Linked DNA regions of Beijerinckia sp. 28-YEA-48. The protein of the gene in region 2 binds, or shares a complex with, the protein of the main gene of each other region. Links are inferred from orthologs where the notes say so. Each region holds a gene or a part of one and is shown on either strand. Other genes may lie near its edges.

The links.
Region 1: the proteins of ccmB (region 2) and ccmE are in contact, whole or in part, in a solved structure (PDB 8CE8), measured with the Escherichia coli proteins. The link is inferred for Beijerinckia sp. 28-YEA-48 from one-to-one orthologs.

The regions. Positions count from the first base shown.
Region 1 is NZ_FNSI01000001.1:2,761,924-2,767,394, forward strand. Bases 1-2,807 are described here. They hold ccmE (cytochrome c maturation protein CcmE), read right to left. Parts: upstream 1,727-2,807; coding sequence 1,274-1,726; downstream 1-1,273. Other genes in these bases: BLW50_RS12970 (heme lyase CcmF/NrfE family subunit), read right to left, coding at 1-1,263; ccmI (c-type cytochrome biogenesis protein CcmI), read right to left, coding at 1,729-2,807. In the rest of the region: more of ccmI, read right to left, coding at 2,808-2,856; BLW50_RS12985 (ATP-binding protein), read right to left, coding at 2,953-4,317; BLW50_RS12990 (response regulator transcription factor), read right to left, coding at 4,323-5,018; BLW50_RS12995 (PepSY domain-containing protein), read right to left, coding at 5,103-5,426. UniProt on the Escherichia coli protein: Heme chaperone required for the biogenesis of c-type cytochromes. Transiently binds heme delivered by CcmC and transfers the heme to apo-cytochromes in a process facilitated by CcmF and CcmH.
Region 2 is NZ_FNSI01000001.1:4,777,822-4,786,042, forward strand. Bases 2,197-5,090 are described here. They hold ccmB (heme exporter protein CcmB), read left to right. Parts: upstream 2,197-3,256; coding sequence 3,257-3,925; downstream 3,926-5,090. Other genes in these bases: acnA (aconitate hydratase AcnA), read right to left, coding at 2,197-2,442; ccmA (heme ABC exporter ATP-binding protein CcmA), read left to right, coding at 2,604-3,260; BLW50_RS22335 (ABC transporter substrate-binding protein), read left to right, coding at 4,046-5,023; BLW50_RS22340 (class II aldolase/adducin family protein), read left to right, coding at 5,027-5,090. Outside these bases: more of acnA, read right to left, coding at 1-2,196; more of BLW50_RS22340, read left to right, coding at 5,091-5,797; BLW50_RS22345 (Bug family tripartite tricarboxylate transporter substrate binding protein), read left to right, coding at 5,821-6,849; BLW50_RS22350 (DODA-type extradiol aromatic ring-opening family dioxygenase), read right to left, coding at 7,037-8,026; BLW50_RS22355 (ABC transporter substrate-binding protein), read right to left, coding at 8,061-8,221. UniProt on the Escherichia coli protein: Required for the export of heme to the periplasm for the biogenesis of c-type cytochromes.

The sequences.
Region 1 (5,471 bases), 2.0 Mb from region 2 along the record:
GGCGCCAAGGAAATTACCGCGCTTCCACGCCAAAACTTGGCCAAGCGGCATGGCGAGGAACAGCGGCACGAAGAGCGGAATGAACGTGTAGTTGAAGAACGGCGGCCCGACCGAAATCTTGTCGCCGGTGAGTGCTTCGAGCGCCAGCGGATAGAGCGTGCCGACGAAGACCGTGGCGCAGCTCGTGGTCAACAGCAGGTTGTTGAACACCAGCGCGCCCTCACGCGAGATCGGCGCAAAAATGCCGCCCGCTTTCAACAACGGACCGCGCAGCGCGAACAGCGCCAGCGAACCACCGATGAAGAAAACGAGGATAGCGAGGATGAATACGCCGCGCTGTGGATCAGTGGCGAAGGCATGGACCGACGTCAGCACGCCGGAGCGCACGAGGAAGGTACCAAGCAGAGAGAGCGAGAAGGCGAGGATGGCGAGGAAGATCGTCCAGATTTTCAGCGCGTCGCGCTTCTCCATCACCGTCGCCGAATGCAAGAGCGCGGTGCCGGCGAGCCACGGCATGAGCGAAGCGTTCTCGACCGGATCCCAGAACCAGAAGCCGCCCCAGCCCAAGGTGTAATAGGCCCAGTAGGAGCCCATGGCGATGCCGAGCGTGAGGAAGATCCAGGCGGTCAAGGTCCACGGCCGCACATAGCGCGCCCATTGCGCGTCGATGCGGCCATTGATGAGCGCGGCGGCGGCGAACGAGAAGGTGATCGAGAAGCCGACATAGCCGAGGTAGAGCATCGGCGGATGGATGGCGAGGCCGGGGTCTTGCAGGATCGGATTGAGATCATTGCCCTCGGCCGGCGGCGGCAGCATGCGGGCGAAGGGATTGGACGTCAGCAGGATGAAGAGCAGGAAGGCGGCGCTGATCCAGCCTTGCACCGCCAGGGTCGTCGCCAACAGATCCTGTGGCGTGCGCCGTCCTCCAACAGCGACAAGCGCGCCAAAGAAGGCGAGGATCAGCACCCACAGCAGCATCGAGCCTTCGTGATTGCCCCAGACCCCGGAGAATTTGTAAATCAGCGGCTTCTGCGAATGAGAATTCTGCACCACATTGGCGAGCGAAAAATCAGACGACAGATAGGCCCATGTCAGCGCACCGAAGGCGATGGCGACAAGAACGAATTGGATGATCGCCGCTGACGGCGCCATGGCCATCAAAGCCGGATCATTCTTGCGGCTGCCCCAGAGCGGCAGAGTTCCCTGCACCAGCGCCAGCGCCAGCGCGAGAACGAGAGCGTAATGTCCGGTTTCGACGATCATCGCGACGTGCTCACTTCTTCGCCTCGGCGCCGTTCGCCTGCCAATGGCCTTGTTTCTTCAAAGCATCGGCGACTTCGCGCGGCATATAGTTCTCGTCATGCTTGGCCAGTACGGAATCGGCGCGAAAGCTCGTCGGGCTCACCAGCACGCCCTCGGCGACGACACCCTGCCCTTCGCGAAACAGATCCGGCAACATGCCAGTGTAAGTCACGCTGATCTCGCGCTCCACATCGGCGACGACAAAGGTGACGGTGCGATTTTCGCCCTTCATGATCGAGCCCGCCTTGATCAAACCACCCAAGCGCATGCGCGTGCCAGGCGCCGGCGCCTTGGCGGCGATCTCGGCCGGCGAATAGAAAAAAACGATATTGTCGCGCAGAGCGAACATGGTGAGTCCTGCGGCGACAAAGAGGACGCTGAGCGCGCTGCCGATCAACACCAGCCGGCGTTGCTTGCGGGTCATGATCAGCCTCCAAGTCCCAGTTCGCTTGCCAGGGCGTCGACGCGAGCCCGCCCTTCGCCATCGTCGGCCAGCGCCTTGCGCGCCTCAGCCAGCGCCGCACGGGCATCATCAGGCTGCTTCAAAACCATATAAGCCCTGATCAGCATCGCCCACCCATTGCCGTCGCGCCCGTCCTTCGCCAGTTTGGCGGCCAGATTACCGACCATGGCACGAATGGCGCTGTCGCGCTCAGCCTCGGGCAGCGCGGCGATCGCCTGCCCGGCTTCGCTGGCGGGGCGTGCATCGGCGGATGCTTCGGGCAATCCCAGTTCACGGATCCGGTCGCGCACGACGCCGGCCCATTCAGCATCGGCCGGTGCCTCAGCCACGAGCTTTGTCCAGATATCGCGGGCTTTTAGCTTGTCGCCCGCCTGGGCGGCAGAAAGGCCGATATAAAAACGCGCCTGCTGAAACTGCGGCGCCAACGCCAACGCCCGTTCAAAGGCAGCCAAGGCCTCGGGTGTCACGTGGCCGTTCGCGGCAAAAACCAAGGCTTCGCCCAGTGAGGTCTCACGCACCGGGGTCGCGCCGAGAACACGCAGCGCGTTGGCCCAGGCCTTGGCGGCGTCCTCGTAACGGCCCAAACGCAGATAGACCGGCGCGATCACTTCATAGCCGCGGCCATCGTCCGGGTTCTTCGCCAAATGGGCTTCGATCTGGGCCACAGCCATCATGATGTCGGGCTGGCCCGGCGGCGCCTGACGGCGCGCTTCGAGCGGCAGGTCGGGAACCTCGGGATTGCCGATGCGTGCGTAAAGGCCGAGCGAAACGCCGCCGATGATGACGATGCTGGCCAGCGCCGCGACGCGCCGGCGCCAGGTAGCGGCAGAGGAAACAGTGGCTGCGGAGGTGGAAACAGTCCCCTCGCCTTTGGCCTCCGTGCGCATCAGACGACGGGCGGCTTCGGCACGCATGGACTTGGCGTCAGCTTCACTGACAAGGCCACGCTGGAGGTCGGTGTCTATGCCGGCCAGCTCACTGCGATAAAAGGCGGTATCGCCATCGGATAGCGGCTGGCGCGCGCGCGATAGCGGCCACAAAACGCCGATAGCGGCAAGCCCGGTCAGAAGCGCGAAAACGACCCAGATCATGGCGCGGGTTCTGTCACGGCTTGATGGCGAATGAAAGCCGCCACAAAGTCACATCCGCATTATGTCCGTAGGAAGCCATCGCTCAAACTGGATGTTTCAGCCCGCAGGCAGGCGCAAAACTGCCCGTAATCCACCCATCGACGCCTCTTCCAGGCGCAAAGTGCCGCCATAGACCCTTGCCAGATCAGCAACGATGGAGAGGCCGAGGCCCGAGCCCGGCTTGGTCTCGTCCAGGCGGCGACCGCGCGCCATGGCCTCCTCCCGCCGTTCCGGCGGCAGGCCCGGCCCGTCGTCTTCGACGCTGACCTCGATAAATCCGTCCGCCAGCCGGCGGGCGCGCACGGCGACCTGGCTCGTCGCCCATTTGCCGGCATTGTCGATGAGATTGCCGGTCATGTCCTCGAAATCCTGCCGTTCGCCGCGAAAGCGCAGGCCGGGGGCGCCGTCGAAATCGAAATCGACGCGGGTGTGGAGCTTTTCGAAGGTGCGCATCAGGGCATCGAGGGAGGGTTCGATTTCGGTGATGGCGCCGATGACACTGGAGCGGGCGGCGAGCCGGGCGCGATCGAGATAATAGGTCACCTGGTCGCGCATCACCTCGACCTGTTCAAGCACTTTGCCACCAAGCGGCGAAGCGTCCGTCGCCGCCTCGTTGGAAATAACGCTGAGCGGCGTCTTCAGCGCATGGGCGAGATTGCCGACCTGCGTGCGCGAGCGTTCCACCACTTCGCGGTTGGAGGCGATGAGCAGGTTGAGCTCTCCGGCCAGGGGCGCCAGATCCTGTGGATAGGCGCCGGCGATCTTTTCCCCGTCGCCCCGGCGAATGGCCGCGACCTCGCCACTCAACAGACGCAAGGGCCGGAGGCCGAAGCGCACTTGCAGCGCCGTCGTGCCGACGAGCGCCAGGGCCAAGATGGCGAAGGCCAAGGCCAGGGTCAGGGTGAACTTACGAATCTCGAGAAGAACATCCTCGTTGGTGGCGGCCACCTGAACCAGATAGGTGCCGTCATCACCGACATCGATGACCCGTTCGATCATGCGCAGATTGCGACCATCGGGGCCTTCGATATAGCCCTTGCGCAGGCCGGTCTGATCGGCACGCACGCCGATGTCGGCTAAGCGCGGCAGGCGCGAGGCGAAAAGCGAGCGCGACGCGCGCATCTGCGGCGTGGCGCCATCCATGCGCGTCACCTGCCAATACCAGCCCGAGCGGGTAAGTTCGAACAGGGGCTCGCCCAACTGACCAGGGCTTGTCGGCGCTTCATCGCCGCTCAGCGCCACATCGGCGACCAGAGCCTTCAGGTAGACCGACAGGCGATCGTCGAAAGCCTGCTCCGTCGTTTGCCGGAACGCGGCCACCAGGCCAGCGCCGGCGATCAGCAGAAGCAGGATGCTCCAGAAAGCAGCGGACAGAAAAAGGCGGGTCGGGATCGACAGCGCATCGCGGCGTAGCAGAGCCATCGCGCCTATCTGCTCGATTTGGCCGGAGAGGCCGGCGGCTCGCCCGGCGGCGCGATCAGATAGCCCAGGCCACGGATCGTCTGCAGAACTTCGACGCCAAGCTTTTTGCGCAGACGGCCGACGAAGACCTCGATCGTGTTCGAGTCGCGATCGAAATCCTGATCGTAAAGATGTTCGACCAGTTCGGTGCGCGAAACGATGCGGCCGGCGTGATGCATCAGATAGGCGAGCAGCCGATATTCATGGGAGGTGAGCCGGATCGGATTGCCATCAACGACCACCCGGCCCGCCTTGGTGTCGAGCCGCACCGGGCCGCAGACCAGTTCGCTGGTCGCATGGCCAGCGGCGCGGCGCACCAGAGCGCGCAGACGCGCCAGCACTTCCTCCATATGGAAGGGCTTGGCGACATAATCGTCAGCGCCGGCATCGAAGCCTTCGACCTTGTCGCTCCAGCGGTCGCGCGCGGTCAGCATCAGCACTGGTGTCTTGCGGCCAGCGGCGCGCCACTCTTCCAGAATGGTGATGCCATCCTTCTTCGGCAGGCCGATGTCGAGGATGATCGCGTCATAGGGCTCGCTCTCGCCAAGGAAATGGCCTTCCTCGCCGTCGAACGTCGTGTCGACCGCATAGCCCGCCTGTTCCAGGGCGGCGACAAGCTGACGATTCAGATCCTTGTCGTCCTCAATAACAAGCAGTCGCAACAGACCCGCTCCTTCATGGCGTTTTGCGGTTTGGCGTGATCCAACCAACAAAGACGCGTCAAAATAAAATCCTAGGCAGATTACCTAGGGCTGCGAAACCGGCAGCTGAGAAACCGGTTTGCCGTCGACGGCATCCAGATAGACGCGAACGACTTTTCCGTCACGACGCAGCAGCGCCAGCTCATATACGTATTTGTCGTCCCAGCGACAAAGGCGAGAGCGCAGCGGCTCGCCCCCGCCGTTGCGGGCGGCATTGCGTAGCATGGGAAAAGGATCGGCGAGCTTGCGCTCCTGCACGGCGGCGCGCGTCTCGGAGGGCGACAGACAGGTGTGCACAGCGCGCTCCGCTCCAAGGGCGGGCGGCGCGGACATATGACCCATCATTGCCAAAACGAGCAGGAGTTGCATGGCCCGATCCTGCCTCAATTCCGCTGAACCCTAGATGAACTCCCC
Region 2 (8,221 bases):
GTAGCTCTGGGCGATGACCGCGCGCACGCCGAGAAGGCGCGTGCCCTTGGCCGCCCAGTCGCGCGACGAGCCGTTGCCGTATTCCTCACCGGCCATGATGACCAGCGGCACCTGCTCGGCGGCGTATTTCATCGCCGCGTCGTAGATCGACAGCTTTTCGCCCGACGGATAGTGGACGGTGTTGCCACCTTCCAGCACGTTGCCGTCGCTGCCCTTGTTCATGAAGTTCTTGATGCGGATGTTGGCGAAGGTGCCGCGCATCATCACTTCATGGTTGCCGCGGCGGGTGCCGTACTGGTTGAAGTCCTTCTCGCGCACCTGACGCTCGGCCAGCCATTTGCCGGCCGGCGAGGTGAGCTTGATCGAACCGGCCGGAGAAATGTGGTCGGTGGTGATCTTGTCGCCAAACAGCGCCAGGATGCGGGCGTCGACGACGTCGGCGATCGGCGCCGGAGTCATCGTCATGCCTTCGAAGTAAGGCGGGTTCTGCACATAGGTGGACGACATGTTCCACTTATAGGTCTGGCCCACCGGCGCCTTCACCTTGCGCCAGTTGGTGTCGCCCTTGAACACGTCGGCGTAGCGTTCCTTGAAGGTCTTCTTGGTGACGAACTTGCGGATGAAGGTGTCGATTTCCTTGTTCGTCGGCCAGATGTCGCGCAGGTAGACCGGCTCGCCCTTCTTGGTGTGGCCGAGCGGCTCCTTGGTCAGGTCCTTGGTCACGGTACCAGCGATCGCATGGGCGACGACCAGCGGCGGCGAGGCGAGATAGTTCGCCTGCACGTCGGGGCTGACGCGACCTTCGAAGTTGCGGTTGCCGGAGAGAACGGCGGCGGCGACGATGCCGTTCTTGTTGATGCTCTCGGAGATTTCCGGCGCCAGCGGGCCGGAGTTGCCGATGCAGGTGGTGCAGCCGTAACCGATCAGGTTGAAGCCGAGCTTATCGAGATCCTTCTGCAGGCCGGACTTGGCGAGATATTCGCCGACGACCTGGGAACCCGGCGCCAGCGAGGTCTTCACCCACGGCTTGACGGTGAGGCCCTTGGCGGCCGCGTTGCGGGCGAGAAGGCCCGCGCCGATCAGCACGTTCGGGTTCGACGTGTTGGTGCAGGAGGTGATCGCCGCGATCACGACGTCGCCGTGGCCGATGTCGTAGTTCTTGCCGTCGACCTTGTAGCGCGAGGCCATGTCGTCGACCTTGCGGTAGTCGGTGGTCATCGCCGAGGTGAAGCCGGTGCTGACGCCTTCCAGCGGCACGCGGCCTTCGGGGCGCTTCGGGCCGGCCATGGACGGGGTGACGGAGCCGAGATCGAGTTCCAACGTGTCGGTGAACACCGGATCCGGCGTCGCCTTGACGCGGAACATGCCCTGCGACTTGGCATATTTCTCGACCAGCGCGATGCGGGCCGAAGCGCGGCTCGATACCTTCAGATAGTCGATGGTCTCGGCGTCGATCGGGAAGAAGCCGCAGGTCGCGCCGTATTCCGGAGCCATATTGCCGATGGTGGCGCGGTCGGCCAAGGTCAGCGAGTCGAGGCCAGGGCCGTAGAATTCGACGAACTTGCCGACGACGCCCTTCTTACGCAGCATCTGCGTGACGGTGAGCACCAGATCGGTGGCGGTGACGCCTTCCTTCAGCTTGCCGTCGACGCGGAAGCCGATGACCTCAGGCAGCAGCATGGAGAGCGGCTGGCCGAGCATGGCGGCTTCGGCCTCGATGCCGCCGACGCCCCAACCGAGCACCGACAGGCCGTTGACCATGGTGGTGTGCGAATCGGTGCCGACGAGCGAATCCGGATAAGCCAGTTCGACGTTCACGGCTGGGCCGCGTGCCGGCTTGTACTTTTCCTTCTTCGTCCAGACGGTCTGCGACAGATATTCCAGGTTGACCTGGTGGCAGATGCCGGTGCCCGGCGGCACGACGCGGAAGTTGTCGAACGCGCCCTGGCCCCACTTGAGGAAGTTGTAGCGCTCGATGTTGCGCTCATATTCGAGCTCGACGTTCTTCTTGAACGCGCGGGCCGAGCCGAATTCGTCGACGATGACCGAATGGTCGATGACCAGATCGACGGGGATCAGCGGGTTGATCTTCTCGGGGTCGCCACCGAGCTTGGTCATGGCGTCGCGCATGGCGGCCAGATCGACCACGCCGGGCACGCCGGTGAAGTCCTGCATCAGGACGCGCGACGGGCGGAAATTGATTTCGTGTTCTTTTTTGCCTTTGTTCGAGGCCCAGGCGGCGCAGGCGACGATGTCGGCCTTGGTGACGGTGCGTCCGTCTTCGAACCGCAGCAGGTTCTCAAGCACGACCTTCATGGAGAACGGCAGTTTCGAAACGCCCTTCAGCCCGTTCTTCTCGGCATCCTTCAATGAATAATAATGATAAGTCTTGGTGCCAACTGTGAGCTTTTTCCGGCATTTGAAGCTGTCGAGGGAGGTCATTGTATGATCCCGGTTGGAGGTGGGGGGATTGACGGGGCTTATAGATAATTCCTGCGGCGCGCGCTACACGCTGATTGGTTGATTTTTTGTCTCATATCACAAGACCGATCTCATGACGGGCTTAGACTGTTTTGCCTGATTTTTCGCCCTCCCCCGTTTCGCTGCGCGTCGCTGGTCTCGATCTGGTGCGGGGCGAGCAGCATCTGGCCGCTCAATTGACGTTCACGGTCGAGGCCGGCACCGCGCTGGCGGTCGTCGGCGCCAATGGCTCGGGCAAATCGACATTGCTGCGGTGTATCGCCGGCCTGCTGCCGTTCGAGCAGGGCTCGGTCGAAGTGTTGGGCGCAGAAATACCAGGCTCCGGCGATGCGCCGATCGCCGCGCTGTCCCACTATCTGGGACACCAGGAGGCGATGAAGCCGGCGCTGACCGTCGGCGAGAACCTGCGCTTTTGGGCCACCATGCTGCGTCAAGAAGCTGGAAATGCGGGGGCTGGTGAGGCGGCAAGCCAGGGCGAAGACCTCACGCCGGTCGCCGCGCTGGAGCGGTTCGATCTCGCCCATGTGGTTGATACACCGGCCGGATATCTCTCCGCCGGGCAGCGTCGCCGGGCCGCGCTGGCGCGGCTTCTGGTGGTGTCGCGGCCGATCTGGCTGCTCGATGAACCGACGGCGGCGCTCGATGCGGCTTCGGTGAAAAAACTCACCGAAGTCATGGCGGCGCATCTCAACGGCGGCGGTCTGATCGTCGCCGCCACCCATGACCAGCTCGGCATCGCGGTGCACGAACTGCGGTTGGGAGAGGATGCTGGTCCATGATGGCCGCCTGCGGCGCCTTGTTCATGCGCGAGCTGCGCATTGCCCATCGGATCGGTGGTGGGGCGACGATCGGCGTCGTGTTTTTCCTGATCCTCGTGACCATCGTGCCGTTCGCCATCGGCCCCGACCTCAATCTTCTGGCGCGCATAGGGCCGGCGATTCTCTGGATCGCGGCGCTGCTTGCGACCCTGCTCGGCCTCGACCGGCTGTTCCAATCCGATGCCGAGGATGGGTCGCTCGATCTTCTGCGCATGGCTGATCTGCCGCTGGAGCTGATCGTTGCGGTCAAATGCGCGGCGCATTGGGTGGCGACCTGCCTGCCACTTGTCATTGCGGCGCCGCTGTTTGGCGTGATGCTGGCGGTTGACGGGCCGGCGCTGGCGGCGCTGACAGCTACGCTGGCTGCTGGCACGCCGGCTCTTACCTTTGTTGGCGCCATCGGCGCGGCGTTGACGGCGAGCTTGCGGCGCGGCGGTTTGTTGATGGCGGTGATCGTTCTGCCCTTGACCATCCCGGTGCTTATCTTCGGTGTGTCGGCGGCGCAGGCAACGAGCGGCACCGTGCCGTTCTTGTCGCCGTTCCTGATTCTGGTGGCGTTGTCGCTGGCCGCGATTGTTCTGGCGCCTTTCGCAGCAGCGGCGGCGTTGCGCGCCATGGCCCGCTGAATTTGGCGCGCTGAATCTCTGCGACAAGCATCAATCGCGTAGATCAACATTGTTCTGCGCATTGATTGCGCCGGCCTGTGTCCTGCGCCATTGTCCCCGGCAAATCAGTCCGGAGGAACAATGACCAAGCTGAAACTAACTTTTGCCTGCGGCCCCTATGATCGGATGGAGGCGCTGGCGAGCGGCGAAGTGAAGCCGGAGGGGATCGATCTCGACTATCGGGTGATGGACGACCCGCGCGAACTGTTCGACCTGCTGATGTCGAGCGACGATTTCGACATGGCGGAGATGTCGTCGTCGGAATACATCGCCAATACGGTGGCGGGCACCAGCCCGTTCGTGGCGCTGCCGGTGTTTCCTTCCAAGGTCTATCGCCACGGCTTCATCTGTTACAATCGCAAATCCGGCATCAAGACGCCGAAGGATCTGGCCGGCAAGCGTATCGGCGTGCCGCTCTATACGATGAGCGCAGCGCTGTGGTGCCGGGGCATGCTGGAAGATGAATATGGCGTCGATCTCTCCGACGTCACCTGGGTGCAGGGCAATATGCATACGGCCGGCACCCATGGAAATCCGCACGCGCCGCCGCTGCTGCGTCCGCTCAAACTGGAAGTGAACGCCACCGCGTCCTTGAGCCAATTGCTCAGCCGTGGCGAGATCGATGCCACTTTGGGCGCGCTCATCCCCGATACGCTGGGCGTCGATCCGGATGTGGTGCGGCTGTTTCCGAACTTCCGCGATGTCGAGATCGACTATTACAAGCGCACGAAAATTCATCCGATCATGCATCTCGTGGTCATCCGCAAAAGCGTGTTCGAGAAGAACCCCTGGATCGCGCGGCCGCTGTACGAGGCGTTCGAGGCGTCGAAGCGCAGCATGTGGGAGAAATTGCAATATTCCGGTGCGCAGCGCGTCATGCTGCCGTGGCTTTATGCCGAGATCGACACGATCAAACAGACCTTTGGCGACGATCCCTGGCCTTATGGGCTGAAGGCCAATCTGCCGACCCTGACCAAGGCGATCGAATATATGCATCGCGACGCCATGATCGCGCGCAAGCCGACGATGGAAGAATTGTTCGTGGATGTGGGAGCCTGAGCCATGGACGCAATTAAATTGGATGCGATCAAAACCGCCATCCGCGATGTCGTCATCGCCAACCGCATTCTGGCTTATGAGCATGTGCTCGATGCCTATGGCCATGTCAGCATGCGCCATCCGCACGATCCGTCGCGCTATCTGCTGTCGCGCTCGCTCAGCCCCGGCATCGTGACGGAAGCCGATATCATCGAATTCCATCTCGACGGCACGCCGGTGTCGCCGGACGAAAAGCGGCCGCTCTATCTGGAGCGCTTCATCCACGGCGGCGTCTACGAGAAACGTCCCGATGTGATGGCGGTCATCCATTCCCATGCGGAGGATGTGCTGCCCTTCACCATTTCGCGGCGCAAGCTGCGACCGGTGCTGCATGCGGTCGGCAATATGGGCGCGCATGTACCGGTGTGGGATATCGCCGAGAAGTTTGGCGATCGCACCACGTTGCTGGTGACCAATATGGAGCAGGGTCGCGATCTCGCCGGCTGCCTCGACTGCAACCGTATGGCTTTGATGCGTGGCCACGGCTTTGTCTGCACTGGCGTATCGATCCAAGACCTGGTGCGCCTCGCCGTCTATATCCCCAAGAACGCGCGCGTGCAGATGGCGGCGATGCGCATGTGCTTGAGCGATGACGAGAGTGAGATTAGGGCTTTGTCGCAGGGTGAGATCGAGGCGCGGCTGGCGCTTGATCCGAACTCTCCAGCGTTGCTGCGCGGCTGGGAATATTGGGCGCGCGAGGCCGGTTGTGGCGATATGCTGGGCGAACTCTACTAAGAAACGAAAAAACGGAGGGAATAATGACCAAGGATAAGGTGCAGGCGGCGCTGTTGGCGGCTGCCGTTGTGGCGTTCGCGCCGACGGCGCACGGGCAGACGGGCGCTGATTTCTACAAGGGTAAGACGGTGTCCATCCTGATCGGCTTTCCGCCGGGCGGCGGTTACGACGCCAATGCGCGTCTGCTGGCGCGCTATATGGGTCAATATATTCCCGGCGAGCCCACTCTGGTGCCCTCCAATATGCCGGGCGCGGGCTCCCTGGTGGCCGCCAATTACACTTACAATGTCGCGCCGTCCGATGGTTCTGTGTTCACCATGTTCGCGCCCTCGACGGCGATGGAGCCGATCCTCGGCAATAAGACGGCGCGGTTCGACCCGGCGAAATTCTCTTGGCTCGGCTCGATGGCGCAAGAAGTGTCCTATTGCGGCATCTGGCAGGGGCCGGGTGTCGCGACTTCCTGGGATGATGCGATGAAGCAGGAAGTGATCTTCGGTGGTGGCGCCACATCGGCCATTACCTATCAGCATCCGATGGTGCTGAAGAATGTGCTCGGCGCCAAATTGAAGATCGTGCCTGGCTATCCGGGCACGCGCGAGATCAATCTCGCCATGCAGCGCGGCGAAGTGCATGGCTCCTGCGGGCTCTACGTCTCCTCGATTGCCACGCAGTGGAGCCGGGAAGTCGCCAACGGCCAGTTGAAGCTGGTGTTGCAGATGGGCTCGAAGACGACCGACCGCTACGGCAAAGTGCCGAGCGTCTTCGACTATGCCAAGACCGAGGAGCAGAAGCAGATCCTCGACGTGCATTTCGGCCAATTGCTGCTGTCGCGCCCCTTCGCCGCGCCGCCGAACGTGCCAGCCGACCGGCTGGCAGTCCTGCGCTCCGCCTTTATGGCGACGATGAAGGACAAGGGGTTCCTGGCGGAAGCGGAAAAGGCCGGGCTCGATGTCGATCCGGCGACCGGCGACGAAATCCAGGCGATCCTGGCGAAGTTCGCCAGCTTTCCGCCGGATGTGCTGAGCAAGGCCGATGCGGCGATGGGGCGGTAGGTTCTGCTCAATCTACGTGTCATCCCGGACGCGCTAAAAGCGCGATCCGGGACCCAGGGGCAACAGACGAAATGCTGTTCGTTGAAGGCGTTCTCGGTTGCAATCCGAGATTCATCCACACGCCCCTGGGTCCCGGATCACTTGCTGCGCAAGTGTCCGGGATGACACCGAGGGCTTCGGTAACCTCTCAGCCCCAGACCGCGAAACCCATGCCGCAGCCGGTGCCGGCGAGCGAGCGGTAGCAGGGCACATAGTCCTGCCACTGGGTGTCGAGATGTTCGCAGGCGCCCGCCACCGCCAGCCAGTTGCGCACTTCCGACGTGCCGGAATTGAGCTTGTTCATCGGGATGGCGCGCAGCCAATCCGCGTTCTTGTTGCGGAAGGCTTCGAGCAGAGCGAGATCGAGCTCCTCATTGACGGTAAAATGGCTGAGGCCGCCGGAGGCGAGAATGCCGACGCGGCGCTCTTCCGGCCAGGCTTTCACTGCGGCGGCGATGGCGCGGCCCAGATCATAGCAGCGCCGTGGGCGTGGCTGGTTCGGCGGAAAGTAGGTGTTGAGCGCGATCGGCACGATCGGCACGATTTCCTGCGGCATCAGCCGCTGGTGCACGAAGCCGAAGGCATGACCTTCGCCATGTTCCTTGCCGAGGCGCTTGGCATGGCTGATGTCGAAATCCGCATCCATCAACGCATTGGTCAGATGGCGGGCCAGCGCGGCATCGACCGGATATTCGATCGAGCCATTGGTGACGTGATATTGCTGGCGGGCCGTGCGCCACCATTGCGGCGCATCCTCATCCATATGCAGCGGATTGTTGAGGATGGTCTCGCCGGAATAGATCAGGATCGACGGCATGTTGTCGTCGAAGAACTGTTCGTTCTGATCGTCGCCGACGATGATCAGCGCATCAAGTTCACGGTGCTGGATGATACCAGCCAGCTTCTCGATATTGGCGGTGCAGCGCGCGGCGCGCTCTTCCATCACCTGCGGGGTGATCTGCGCGGCAAGCGTCGGGCCGGCCAGTTCGACGAGCTCGCCGAAGCTGCGCGGATTGCCGTCGCGATCAAGCAGCTTGCGGCCGCTTTGGTCGATCTCGGCGTGTTTCGGATAATCTTCGGCCGGGGTTGCCAGCATCGGCGAATGGGACGTGCCGATGCCCAATACGATCTGTGCCACGGTGTTCTCCTTTTCTTTTTCGTTATCGCTTCAATCAGCGCGGCAAAATCTGGAATAGTTCTTTTGTCTGGGCTTCGGTCAGCGGAGCGGCGATGTATTTGTAGGTCACCGCGTCGGGCATGATCTCGTTGAGGCCGACAATCTTGTCCGGATCGATCGCCGATTTGGCGAAGAACTCGTCGCGGGTGCGCGTGG